DNA from 2 places in the Shewanella sp. 10N.286.48.B5 genome. Region 2 is predicted to be linked to the other one. Evidence: predicted binding sites of a transcription regulator. Region 2 holds the regulator's gene; the other holds the start of a gene.

Region 1 (7,079 bases), on a different contig from region 2:
ACGCCAGCGACTAAAACTGACAGTGGAACAAAGTCAGTCACAAGTGCCAACACCGCAACCGCATTAACAGCAGTAACCTCAAAGCCTGAAACTGTTAAATCAGCCATAAAACAAGCTCAGCCCATCAAAGCGGGATTTACCTTGCAGTTGGGTGGTTTTAATAACGCTAAAAATGTTGAAGGCTTAGTTCAAAAGCTGCGCACTAATGGTTTTACCGCTTATACATTACCGACTAAACCGATTGATGGTTCTTTAACAAAAGTGTTTGTCGGCCCTGAACTCTCAGCAGATAAACTGAAAAGTTATCAACAAAAAATACAGAAAATAACCGGTCTTCAAGGCAAGATTGTGCAATACAATCCCCTAGAAAACTAACTATTCATCATTGTTTTTTTCAGCGCACAGTCAATTTATTCTGCTAGAGGTGTGAAACTTTTCAGTCTCTGTTAGAATCGCGCCGTCTTAACATCTATACCGGATCCCTCTCTCAATGGTTTGGATTGATTACGCTATTCTCATTATCATCGGCCTATCAACTGTTATCAGTTTGATACGTGGATTTGCCAAAGAAGCCATGTCGCTAGTGGTATGGTTCGCTGCTTTCTTTGTTGCTAGCCAATTTTATCAAGATCTCGCTGTTCACCTAACGCAGATGAATGACGAAATGCTTAGAAATGGCGTTGCAATTGCTATTTTATTTATCGCTACTCTCATTCTTGGTGCCTTAGTTAATTACATATTAGGCCAACTGGTGTCAAAAACCGGCTTGTCAGGCACAGACCGCGTATTAGGTTTGTGCTTTGGCGCGCTTCGCGGGGCGTTAATCGTCAGCGCAATATTATTTTTTCTGGATGCGTTTACCGGTGCTTCAAGTCAAGACTGGTGGACGGATTCAGAGCTTGTACCCCAATTTGGTGTGGTTATTCAGTGGTTTTTTGACTATCTGGAAAATACCTCCAGCTTTGTACCCAAAATATAAATATAAATATAAAACATCTTACAATGAGGAAGCTTACCCATGTGTGGTATCGTCGGAATAGTTGGTCTGTCATCGGTTAATCAAACCATTTATGATGCGTTGACCGTGCTTCAGCACCGTGGTCAAGATGCTGCAGGCATCGTGACCGTGGACAAAAATGCATTTCGTTTACGTAAGGCTAATGGACTCGTTAAAGACGTATTTGAAATCAAACACATGCAACGCCTTCAAGGTAATGCAGGTATTGGACACGTACGTTATCCAACAGCAGGCAGCTCGAGTGCCTCTGAAGCACAACCATTCTATGTTAACTCTCCATTTGGTATTTCCTTAGCCCATAACGGTAACTTGACGAATACAGTTGAGCTTGCTGAAGGACTGATCAAAAAGCGCCGTCATGTAAATACCACCTCAGATTCTGAAGTGTTATTAAACTTGCTTGCTGATGAGCTGCAAGAAACCCGCAGCTTAACCTTAAGCGCTGATGAAGTTTTTGATGCAATAGCGAAAGTTCATTCACAAACTCGCGGTGCTTATGCTGCTGCGGCGATGATTATTGGCCAAGGCTTAGTGGCATTTCGTGACCCATTTGGGATCCGTCCTTTAGTACTTGGTAAGAACGAAACCCCAACAGGTACCGAATACATGGTCGCCTCTGAATCAGTGGCACTTGATGCAGTTGGCTTTGAAGTGATGCGCGACGTTGCGCCAGGCGAAGCAGTTTATATTTCACTTGATGGTCAACTATTTACTCGCCAATGTGCGGTTGAGCCAAGCTATGCACCTTGTATTTTTGAATTCGTCTATTTCGCTCGTCCAGACTCGAGTATTGATAAAGTGTCTGTCTATGCCAGCCGTGTAAACATGGGGGCTAAATTAGGCGCAAAAATTCAAAAGGAATGGGAAGATTATGATATTGACGTGGTGATCCCAATTCCTGAAACCTCGTGTGATATCGCCCTAGAAATTGCTCGTGGAATGGACCTGCCATATCGCCAAGGTTTTGTTAAAAACCGCTATATTGGCCGTACTTTTATTATGCCGGGTCAGCAAGAGCGTAAGAAATCTGTTCGCCGTAAGCTAAACGCGATTAAAACTGAATTTACTGGTAAGAACGTATTGTTAGTTGACGACTCAATTGTTCGTGGTACCACCTCTGAGCAAATCATTGAAATGGCTCGTGAAGCTGGGGCTAAGAAAGTGTATTTTGCTTCAGCAGCACCTGAAATTCGCTTCCCGAATGTCTACGGTATTGATATGCCAACCACCAATGAGTTGATTGCTCATGGCCGTGATGCTGATGAAATCGCTAAAATCATCGGCGCTGATGGGATTATCTTCCAAGACTTATCAGACTTGGTTGAAGCCGTTGGAATGGAAAATCCAGAAATTAAGCGCTTTGAAACCTCAGTATTTGATGGTCATTACATCACTAACGATGTTGACCAGGCGTACTTGGATCACCTGACTCAACTGCGAAATGATGATGCCAAAGCCAATAATAAAGACATTGGTACTAACTTAGAAATGCATAACGTTTGTCATCCTTAAACGATACTTTCTAAGTAACTGATTAAAGCCAGCTAGCCGCTGGCTTTTTTGTTTTTCTTTTCCTTCAGTAATCGAAACTAGTACTACAGATAAAAAAATGCCTGAATCACTTCAGGCATTTTGCTCGGTTTATTGATGATGAATCAATCTCAGATTATTAATATAAAAATATTAGTAATTATGAGCTTCAGCTAGTCTTGCAGGGGAATGACATACAGAACATGATTCAGTGATAGGTGCAGGGTCAAATACGGCAAAGTCGCCACTTTCACCCGTGTGTATATCAGCTTCTGGCGTGATAGCCACATTGAAATCACCACCTTGTTGTATCATGTGATTTTTCGCAGCATCACCTGTATGACAAGTGGCACAGTTAGCAGAAATCGCCGTGATACCGTAAACACTGCTCTCATCCATACCGTTTAACACAACCGCTGGTGCTACATCTTCAAGGTCAATCATACCAGTGTGACAAGCTTGACAGTCTACCGGCATGTTTCTGTCGGTTGTTGGCATGTCATTTAGACCTCGGTCTTGCTTGTATGCTCCAAAGTGCATGTTGTGAACAAATGGTCCCCACGCCATCGCGTAGTCTCCTATGGTTCCATCATCCTGTGTTTTACCTGGAGCCCAGTTATAAGCAGAGTGACACTGAGTACAAGCATCACCACCTAAATCAAAACCACCTCGAGCAGAACCATGTCCATCCAAGCCCTCAGTGTGACAAGTTAGACACTTCATGCCATCAGAGCTAGTACGACGGACATCTTTGATGTTCGATACCGAGATAGGGGCATTAGCAGGGTATCCCCAACGGTGAGTATAGCTAATACGACCATCTACACCACCGACTAATACTTCACCTTCAACATAGGGTAATGCGTGGGTAATGATATAGGTTACTTCACCGTTTTCACCAGCAATAGGCGCTGTTTTTGCTCGAGCAACATGACCTTCATCGCGACCAGGAAGCATCGCTTCGCCGTTTCTCATCACAGTTGCCCAACCATTAGGGCTAGCGTCAGTGAGTGCGTTAATGTCAACAACTTTACCTTCACTGTCAGTGGCTTTAGTTGTTACTTCGATGGTCGCTTTATCTTCGCTACGAACAACAGATATAATTTCAAAGTTATAACGGTTTAATGCTTCATCACGATTTGCACCGTTTTCATGTTCATGTTGGAACGAATTGTGACAGGTTGCACAATCAAGGTCAGTAAAGTTACTGTGATTAACAGTTAAATCTTTATCTGCATCTTGTAAATCAGCATGACAGGTTGCACAGCCATTGAGTGACGCAGTAAATACCACATCGTCAACGTGACAAGTTGAACAACGGTATTTATCCATTGAATAACTTGTACTTAATGAAGCATGGCCAGAAGCCTGTATCACACCATCATCGTCATATTTATAACCATGACCCAGCATTGCCATGGTGTTTTCAGCCCAGCCGCCATCTTTTTGTTCAGTTTGAGTGTGACAAACTAGACATGCTTCAACAATAATAACTTCTTGGTCATTGTCGATTGCATGGTGATGTTGATGCCAACCCCAAGTTGCGTTGCTAGTAGCATCTTCAAATTCACCGTGACAGGCGACACATTTAGCATCGTCAGTGGTGCTAACTTGTGCATAATAATCGTTTTTGGTAAACATCACGCGTTTAGTACGTGGCATACCATTTTCGCCATTACCTGGTCGAATATAGCCAGTACCAATTGATTCAGATGTCGCAGCTTCATGTGGCATAGAAAGGTTATAAATACCCTCACCAGCGTGAGTTAGCGTACCCGGTGCGTTATCATCACCCGCAACCCAAGTCACATCAACAGTGTCAGCAAGTAAACCTGCTTCATTTTTGATGGTTGACATTAACTGGACTTTATCTAAATCTTCTACTGGAACCCCATCTTGGTTCTCCACCGAAAATTCAACATTCACGACACCCTCGGCATATTGCCATTCCATGACTTTTGCTACTGCTGATGTGGTCACTACTGGTGGCACCCAAGGTGCACCAGGTAGGCCATCGTTTCCATCTTTACCATCATTACAAGCACTCATCCCCAGTGCAGTAGCCACAAGTAAAGCAACACGACATTTGCTCATTAATTTCATCTCATACTCCAAAATGTTTTTCTTACCTCTTAATGGGTAATTGGAGCGTAATGTAAAGATTGCTTGGCAACTGTTGACTAGATCGCAAACTAGGGGTATTACTAGTTTAATTGTTTATATTCAATAGTTTGAATGCAAACCTCCTAGCTGAACATTCTGAATTAAAGCTTAATATCCCGATATGTTTTTGCATTAAGATCACAATTTAAAGTAAATTTGTATTAATTTTTTTTGGTTAAATTTAGCGCCTTATTAACGTGGTTTTTAATGCTTTGGCCTAGTGTTTTGAGTAGCAGCCCATCTTTCTAAGAAACCTGCCATTACATTAACAGTTGCACTTATTTTTGCTATTCGCTAAATTACACTGTAATTTCATACAGTGTTTTAAAAGTCTAATAAATCTATGATCCTCTATATTGCTGAAAAACCCAGTCTAGGCCGTGCAATTGCCGATGTATTACCAAAGCCCCATAAAAAAGGTGATGGTTTTATCATGAGCGCCAATGGGGATTGCGTGTCTTGGTGTATAGGGCATTTGTTAGAGCAAGCAGAACCTGATGTCTATGATCCCGCTTTTAAATCATGGCAATTAGCCCATTTACCCATAGTTCCGAGTAAATGGCAGTTAAAACCTAAAACTAATACCCGCTCACAGTTGAGCATCTTAAAAAAGCTCATCAAACAAGCATCGAGTTTAGTTAATGCTGGCGATCCTGATAGAGAAGGGCAGCTGCTGGTGGATGAAGTCATTTCCTATGCAGGTGTAAAGGCCGACAAGATTGCTCAAACCCAGCGTTTACTTATTAGCGATCTTAACCCTTCGGCGGTAAAACGCGCCTTAGGGCAATTGCGCACTAATAAAGAGTTTGTCCCCTTATCTACCTCAGCCTTAGCCCGCAGCCGCGCAGATTGGCTATATGGCATGAATATGACCCGCGCTTATACCATTCAAGGCAAAAAAGTAGGTTATCAGGGCGTATTGTCGGTTGGCCGCGTGCAAACACCGGTACTGGGGTTAGTGGTAAGGCGAGATGAAGACATTGCCAATTTTCAGCCCAAAGCTTTTTATGAAGTATTGGCGCATTTACTGACCGATAACCAAGAAGGCTTTTCGGCTAAGTGGAAACCCAGTGAAGCATGTCAGCCATATATGGATGAAGAGGGGCGAGTGCTCGCCAAAGGCTTAGCTGAAAATGTGGTGGGACGGATAACTAACAAGCCAGCTGAAGTGACCAAGCTTGAATCAAAAAATAAGCGTCAGCCCCCCCCATTGCCTTATAGTTTATCCAGCCTGCAAATAGATGCCGCCAAACGCTTTGGCATGAGCGCTAAAGAGGTACTTGATACCTGTCAGAGTCTATATGAAAGGCATAAATTAATTACCTATCCGCGCTCAGATAGTCGCTATTTACCTGCTGAGCAACATGGCCTTGCACCCCAAGTCATTCGCGCAGTATTAAGTAATGATGCCGGTTTAACCGCTAAAGCAGATAAACCTAATGCCAAGCTAAAGTCCAAAGCCTGGAATGACAGTAAAGTTGATGCTCACCACGCGATAATTCCCACTGAAAAAACCACTAATTTGGCAAACTTATCAGCCAAAGAATCACAGCTATATTCTCATATTGCACGGCAGTATTTAGCCCAGTTTTACCCCGCCTATACTTATGATGAAACCCAAGTTGAAGTGACCATTGCGGGTGGCTTATTCACCACTAAAGCTAAGCAAGAACTGTCATTAGGTTGGAAATGTTTATTTGCGAAAATGCAGGGTAAAGATAATGCAGATGGCAGTGATGATGAAAATTTAGCGACTTTGCCGCCACTGAAAAAAGGTCAACAACTCCATTGTGAGCGTGGCGAATTGCTTGAAAAAACCACTCAAGCGCCAAAACATTTTACAGATGCGACCTTGCTTGGCGCCATGACGGGTATCAATCGCTATGTCACTAACCCTGAAGTGAAGAAGATCCTAAAAGACACCGATGGCTTGGGCACCGAGGCAACCCGAGCAGGCATTATTGAATTACTGTTTAATCGCGGTTACTTATTAAGGCAGGGTAAATCAATCATTGCCACCCCAGTTGGCGTTGGCTTGATCCATTCATTACCAGAAACAGCCACCACACCGGATATGACTGCGCTGTGGGAAAGTAGCCTTGATGCCATAAGTCAAAAGCAGCTTAGGTATGATGCCTTTATGGAGCCATTGTTAGCGCAATTACAGCAACTGATTGAGCAAGCTTCAAATCAATTACCTACAGCTCTTGAGGGCATTAAAGGGCCTGGCTATAAAAAACGCCGCGCCAGTAGTGGCTATAAGCGCAAAGGTGCAGCAAGCAAAACCTCTACGGCTAAAACTTCCCGTAAGCGCAGCTCGAGTAAATAAGCCGATAAAAGAGAGTTTGTATGAATAAATCATGGGATA
Region 2 (7,079 bases):
CTTTTAAAATCACTTTAGGTTGTTTGCCGTAATACTTAACTAGGCTTGGCACATTGCCGTGGTAACCAAAACTGGCCAGCCCAAAAGGTAGCGCCGCTAAAATATAAGGCGAGAAACTCGCCTCACCATCTGGCATTAATAATTTTGCGCTATCAATATCAATCAGCAGATTTCCGATGGCGAGAAAAAAGGTAATTAACATCCCGCCAATCATAATGGTGGTAATGCGATCAACCGCTTTGGTACTGATGATCACCACTGCAGCAAGTACGACGGCAAACACTAACCCTGCGATCGGTTGAGGTAAGTTAATCCCCATCCCCGCAAGGGTGTGATTAACAATCGAGCCACCACCACTGATGTAAGCATAGGTCAGGATGTACAACACAAAAGCAATAGATAACCCGTTAATAATCCGCCAAAACTGGCCTAAGGTTACCTTAGTTAAGGTGTCAAAACTGTCACCGGGTTTAAAATGCAAATTGGTTTCAAGTAGCATCAGACCTGACACCAGCATACAAAACCAAATACCAATTAACATGACTAATGAATAGCCAAACCACATGCCTGCACTGACCACAGGCAAAGAAAACATACCAGCACCGACTGTGGTACCGGCGATGATCATAGCACCGCCCAATAAGGATTTATTTTGCGGTTGAGATTGTGTCGAACTCATAAAATTAGTTATTACCCATGTTCCATTGTGACACTATCAACAATGGTTTTTCGAACAGATAAACGCAGCATACCATTGGCATGATCACGTATTCGGATGACTTCAAATTGATTATCGTTAGCGGATAAATACCCTAATTCTTTTAATTTCACACTCAAATTATTGTAGAGCTTTTTATCATAAAACTCAGGCGCAGTAATTCCATGTAAAGCACCTAAACGCTGAGCCAATAAATGGCTGGCGCTTTCTAAATCAGAACGCTCAATTTCTGGTTTGTAAGCCAGTAAATTAAAGATAATCGCGTAACGCTGTAGGGTCTCACTGACCGTGGCGGACAATAACATTAACTGAGTGACATTACTTTGATTGACTTCAAAGTGATCGCTACCGGAAATTAGCTTTTGTTCAACAAACAAATCAAGCACTTGATCCACATAGGCACTTAAATCTTCAATGCCCATAAACAGCTCAGCTTTCAATAATGGGTAAAAATCATTAACAATTTGCTGGATTTTTTCTCGGCTAAATTCTTCATATTGCACCAAGCAACTGGCGATTAATGAAGGCACTGCCATTAGATGAATTATGTTATTGCGATAATAGCTCATCGCAATCACTGAGCTATCTTCAATTGCGATAATTTCGCCGATGGCATCTGTGGTTGAGGTAAATTTATTCAGCGACAAACATTGCTCAACTAGGTCATGAGCTGAGCCCTCAGCCACCGACGCATACTCAGTATAAGGAACATCCTTTAAGATTTTCAGGTAGAGGTCTAGCTGGGTTTCAAGCTCACTGCGCTGCAGGGCGTTTTGCTCTGAAGCCAGCAGCGCCATACTTGCTAATGTCACCGAACTCGCTGCGGCGGCGCCATTGATGTTAGTCATCACTTTATTGGCCAATACATTTACTGCTGGCGTTAACCATGATGGCTTTTGATCCGGATCTTGAGCAATTTCTTCACGCCAATTTGGCGATTGTTGATTTAAAAATTGCTGCACATTGATTGGCTCGCCAAAGTTAACGTAACCTTGGCCAAAGTTGCCTAATTTACGCAGCGCACCAAAGACCTGCCACACTGATTCTTTTTGCTTTTTCTTACCGCTTAACTCTTTATGATAGGTGGACACTTCCATCACATGATCATAACCAAGATAAACTGGCACTAAGGTTACTGGGCGTTCAATGCCCCGCAGTACACAGTTAACTGTCATCGCTAACATGCCGGTCTTAGGCGCTAATAAACGACCGGTACGAGAACGACCACCTTCGGTGAAGTATTCAACCGAATAGCCTTTAGCAAATAACTGATCTAAATACTCACGAAACACTGCGGTATAAAGTTTATTACCGTTAAAGCTACGACGAATAAAGAAAGCACCACCACGGCGGAACATAGGGCCTGCTGGCCAAAAGTTTAAATTAATACCGGCGGCAATATGCGGCGGCACCATGCCTTGGTAATACAAAATATACGACAGCAGTAGGTAATCCATGTGGCTACGATGGCAAGGCACATAGACAATTTCATGACCATCATGATGCAGCTTACGCACTTTTTCAGCGCTTTTAATGCTAATACCGCTGTATAACTTATTCCACAACCAAGTAAGAAAGCGCTCAGCAATACGCACTAAGCTGTCTGAGTAATCCGCTGCAATTTCATCTAAATACTGAATAGCTTTTTCGCGGGCTTTGTCTTCAGGAATTTTTTTATTAAGCGCTTCTTCTTTTATCGCTTGAGCAATGGCATCAGACTTTAATAATGAGTTGAACATTGCCTGACGATTTGGCAGTTGTGGGCCTGTCATCACTTTACGTTGGCGTCTAAAGTGCACTCGCGCCACACGGATAAGTTTATGCGCAATACTGACATCAGTGCCGTGTTCATCAGCCATATAACGTAGCGACATAGCATTTGAAAATTGAATAAAGCTATGGCGACCTAAGAACAAAATCATCAACCATTTACGTAACCAGGTCGGGTTTTCACGCTCAAATACGGCTGCGGTCATGGTGTCATCTTCTTTACCAGGGATACGTCCCCAATACAGACTCACTGGCACCAATTGAATATCAAGTTGATCATTTTTTTTATGTAAGGCTAATAAGCTGGTGAAGTTATCAACAAATTTTTCGCCACTTAAACGCTTGCCAAATAGAGGCTTACGACCTTCAATACACACAATTCTAGGGGTATTTAAGCCATCAACGTCTAGTCGCTCATAAGGGCTCGGTAAGCCATATTTGGCGGTCACTTCATTTAATGCCGCAATATCACTGAGTGATTCTGTCTTCATCACATAGACCACTGGTTTATCTGGGTCTAAGTTCAGATCGGCAAAGGGATCTTCAGGCACAACAACCGTGTGCACCATCAGTTTTTGAATCCAACGTAATGATTTTGCTATGATTGAGTCAGGTTTTAACATGAGTGTTCGCATATTCAACATCAATTAATTGGCCATAGAATACCAGATAATGGTTCAGTTTCACTAACAAGGGTCTATACAGAGAATATTTGTTCAGTAAAAATAGCCATATCCGAATAACAACCAACCTATTTTCAATCAACACTACTGTATAAATATACTGTTTAAACAAACGATGTGAGAAATAGCCAATTTCATCGGTTTAAAAAGCTGACTTACCTTCATTAACTAAATAATTAAATTACATATACTTAACCGTGCCCCCATATATAGCCAACAAGAATTAGATGATAATAGTTAAATTAATTTGGTTAATACTTGCGCGACCACCGATACTGTATATAATGACAGTCACTGTATAAAAAAACAGGAATCAATATGAGACCTTTAACGCCACGCCAAGCTGAAATATTAGAGCTAATTAAATGTAATATCGCCGAAACAGGTATGCCGCCAACTCGTGCAGAAATTGCAACTCGATTAGGCTTCAAAAGCGCCAATGCCGCTGAAGAACACTTAAAAGCACTGGCAAAAAAAGGCTGTATTGAAATTATTCCTGGTACCTCTCGCGGGATCCGCATGGTGCAGGTGGAGGAGGAAGTTGAAGCAGGCTTACCACTTATCGGCCAAGTTGCTGCAGGTGAACCTATCCTTGCTCAAGAGCATGTTGAACAGTATTTCCAAGTTGACCCAGAAATGTTTAAGCCCAATGCTAATTTCTTACTACGCGTTCGAGGCGACAGTATGAAAGACATTGGTATTTTAGAGGGCGACTTATTAGCAGTGCATAAAATGCAAACTGCCACCAATGGTCAAGTTGTAGTGGCACGTCTTGAAGACGATGTAACCGTGAAAAGATTTGAAAAGAAAGGCAATATTATTTATTTACATGCTGAAAATGCAGAATATGAGCCGATTAAAGTTGATTTAAGTTGCCAAAACCTAACGATTGAAGGGCTTGCTGTTGGCGTTATTCGTAATGGAGGTTGGTTATGAACACATTAATAGGCAATGCACCGCGTCACCCTGGATTATGGGTAGATATGGCATCTGATCCCTTACCCACTAAACAAGGGATTGAAACCAAGCGCACCCAAAACCAAGGCTTAACTGAATTGACTCAATTATGCAGTCAGTTAGCCATTTTAAGTCAGCAAGGCCGTTGGATTGTACTGATTAATCCGCCGCATATCGGTTATAAGCAAATTCTTGCTAATGCCAATGTTCGTATGGACAGAGTATTGTTAGTTCACACCAAAGATGAAGTCGAAACCCTGTGGGCGATGGAAAAAGCGCTCACTAACGGTACTTCAAGTGCAGTAATTACTTGGACACCACCATTAGATGCCCGCGACAATCGCCGCATTCAATTGGTTGCCAAAAATGCCTTAGCCCAAGGGCTTATCATTGAAGATGTAAATACTCACTTACCTGAAGGCGACCCATTAACGCAAACTTTAGCAGTACCGACTCGGGTAAACCTTACCTCGTTTCACTAGTAAAATATGACTAAAAAAGCCCTTCACTACGCTGAGGGGCTTTTTTTTTGCACTTTTTTCAGCAAATTAGATGATAAAGTGATCTTGATCAATATTTAATCTCCAAGTAATGTAGTTAACAAGGTAGTAACAATTTATCGTACTGCCGAGAATAAATGTCAAAAAGATACAAACGCTATTAAAAGATTGAGCTGGTACCGTGCGGTATAGAAAGCCTTGAATGTAAAGCGTCAAATATAATTGATAAGTTCAGTATTAGGTACAAGTGTGGCACCGTAACGTAATAACATAATTGAGTTTTCAAGCTCAAAGCCACCGTGTACTTTGAAATGATCAAACTTTTTCGGGTATGAAAAGTTTGCATAGAGCAGAGTATTACTGTGTGGCTTTTCTTTGTAATTGCAATTCGCAATTAGCAGAGGAGTAGTCTTGTGAAGCGATTGTTGTACGGATTAATGGTGGCGTTGCTTGCAACCCCACTCACAGCGGCAGAGATGCCCTTAAACATGACTCAAGGTGTAACAGAGATCAGTGGCCAGGTTTACGACCTGCATATGATTATTTTGTATATCTGTTGCGCCATTGGTGTCGTGGTCTTTGGGATCATGATTTATTCCATGATCTATCACAGAAAATCTAAGGGTGCAGTTGCAGCCGACTTTCATGACAGTACCAAGGTTGAAATAGCTTGGACAGTATTGCCATTTCTAATCCTAATTGGCATGGCAATCCCAGCAACAAAAACGCTGATTGCTATGGAAGATCCCAGCGATGCTGAACTGACAGTCAAAGTGACGGGCTCTCAATGGAAATGGCATTACAGCTATTTCAATGAAGATGTCGAGTTTTTCAGTTTATTATCTACCCCAGCAGACCAAATTACTGGCACCGCAGATAAAACCGACACCTATCTTTTAGAGGTCGATAAGCCGCTGGTTTTACCAATAAATCGTAAAGTACGTTTTTTAATGACCTCGGATGACGTTATCCACTCTTGGTGGGTACCAGCATTTGCCGTTAAAAAAGATGCAAATCCTGGTTTCATCAATGAAGCTTGGACTAAAATCGATAAAATAGGTACTTATCGAGGCCAATGTGCCGAACTATGCGGTAAAGATCATGGCTTTATGCCTATTGTTGTTGAAGCCGTTTCTGAAGCAGACTTTGACCAATGGCTAATCGACCAAAAGCAATTTGCTGTCGATGCTAAAGCCGCTGCACAAGCCTCACTGAGCCAAACCCTTAGCTATGACAAGTTAATGGCCCAAGGCGAACAAATCTACATGGGTCGCTGCGCGGCTTGCCACCAACCTAATGGTGCTGGTTTACCTGGCGTCTTCCCTTCCCTAATTGGCAGTCCAATGATTAAAGGCCCAGTGTCTGGCCATATCGATATTGTCGTTAATGGTAAGCCTGGCACTGCGATGCAAGCGTTTGCCAAGCAGCTAACGGCAACTGAAATTGCTGCAGTAGTCACTTATGAGCGTAATGCTTGGGGTAATGACTCTGGCGATACCGTGCAAGCGGCTGATGTGAGTGGCAATGGGACAAGTTCTAGCGCTACACCAACCACTGCAGACGCTCCTAGTGCAGGCACTTCTACCGCAGACACGTCAACGCCTGTGACTTTACCAGCAAGCTTACCTACAGCTGAACAACTTGAAGACACTGCAACACAAGCTGTGACTAAAGCGGCAACACAAGCAGCAGAAGTTAAAGCTGTGGTATTGGATGACTTGACGATGGATGAGTTAATGACCATGGGCGAGCAAGTCTATATGACTAGCTGCGCTGCATGTCACCAAGCTGCTGGTACTGGCTTACCTGGCGCGTTCCCTTCATTAGTAGGCAGCCCACTCATCGTCGGTCCAGTGACGGATCATCTTAATATTGTCATCAATGGTAAACCTGGCACGGCAATGCAAGCATTTAACTCGCTACTTACGCCACAACAGCTTGCTGCAGTGGTGACTTATGAGCGAAATGCCTGGGGTAATAACTCTGGCGATGCAGTTCAGGCTGCTGATGTTGTTGGTCACGGAAAGTAAGGGATTAAAATGAGCACAATTACACAAGATTCACCAGCCGCTCACGACGATCACCATGATGACCATCATCATGGGGCGCCAAAAGGCATTATGCGCTGGGTTTTAACCACTAACCATAAAGATATTGGTTCAATGTATCTGTGGTTTAGTTTCATTATGTTTTTAACCGGCGGCGCAATGGCCATGGTCATTCGTGCTGAGTTATTCCAACCCGGTTTACAGTTAGTTGAACCTAACTTTTTTAACCAAATGACCACAGTCCATGGCTTGATTATGGTATTTGGCGCAGTCATGCCAGCCTTTACCGGCTTAGCTAACTGGCTCATTCCAATGATGATTGGTGCGCCAGATATGGCACTACCGCGGATGAATAACTGGAGCTTTTGGATTTTACCTTTCGCGTTTGCGATTCTACTTAGCT

What was found. Region 2 encodes LexA, which represses DNA repair genes until DNA is damaged. Its sites were predicted from a motif close to TACTGTATNNNNATACAGTA; they were not measured.
Region 1: a site for LexA is predicted at 5,014-5,033, ahead of BCU57_RS10085 (DNA topoisomerase III). Genes of this name have one in related genera too.

Annotation. Positions count from the first base shown of each region.
Region 1 covers NZ_MCVG02000001.1:2,349,854-2,356,932, reverse strand. The annotation lists gene BCU57_RS10105 (SPOR domain-containing protein) at 1-375, shown strand, start outside; gene BCU57_RS10100 (CvpA family protein) at 491-979, shown strand; gene purF (amidophosphoribosyltransferase) at 1,019-2,530, shown strand; gene BCU57_RS10090 (multiheme c-type cytochrome) at 2,702-4,651, opposite strand; gene BCU57_RS10085 (DNA topoisomerase III) at 5,055-7,040, shown strand.
Region 2 covers NZ_MCVG02000004.1:168,747-175,825, forward strand. The annotation lists gene mtr (tryptophan permease) at 1-679, opposite strand, end outside; gene plsB (glycerol-3-phosphate 1-O-acyltransferase PlsB) at 691-3,111, opposite strand; gene lexA (transcriptional repressor LexA) at 3,490-4,107, shown strand; gene BCU57_RS19705 (cell division inhibitor SulA) at 4,104-4,610, shown strand; gene coxB (cytochrome c oxidase subunit II) at 5,042-6,658, shown strand; gene ctaD (cytochrome c oxidase subunit I) at 6,668-7,079, shown strand, end outside.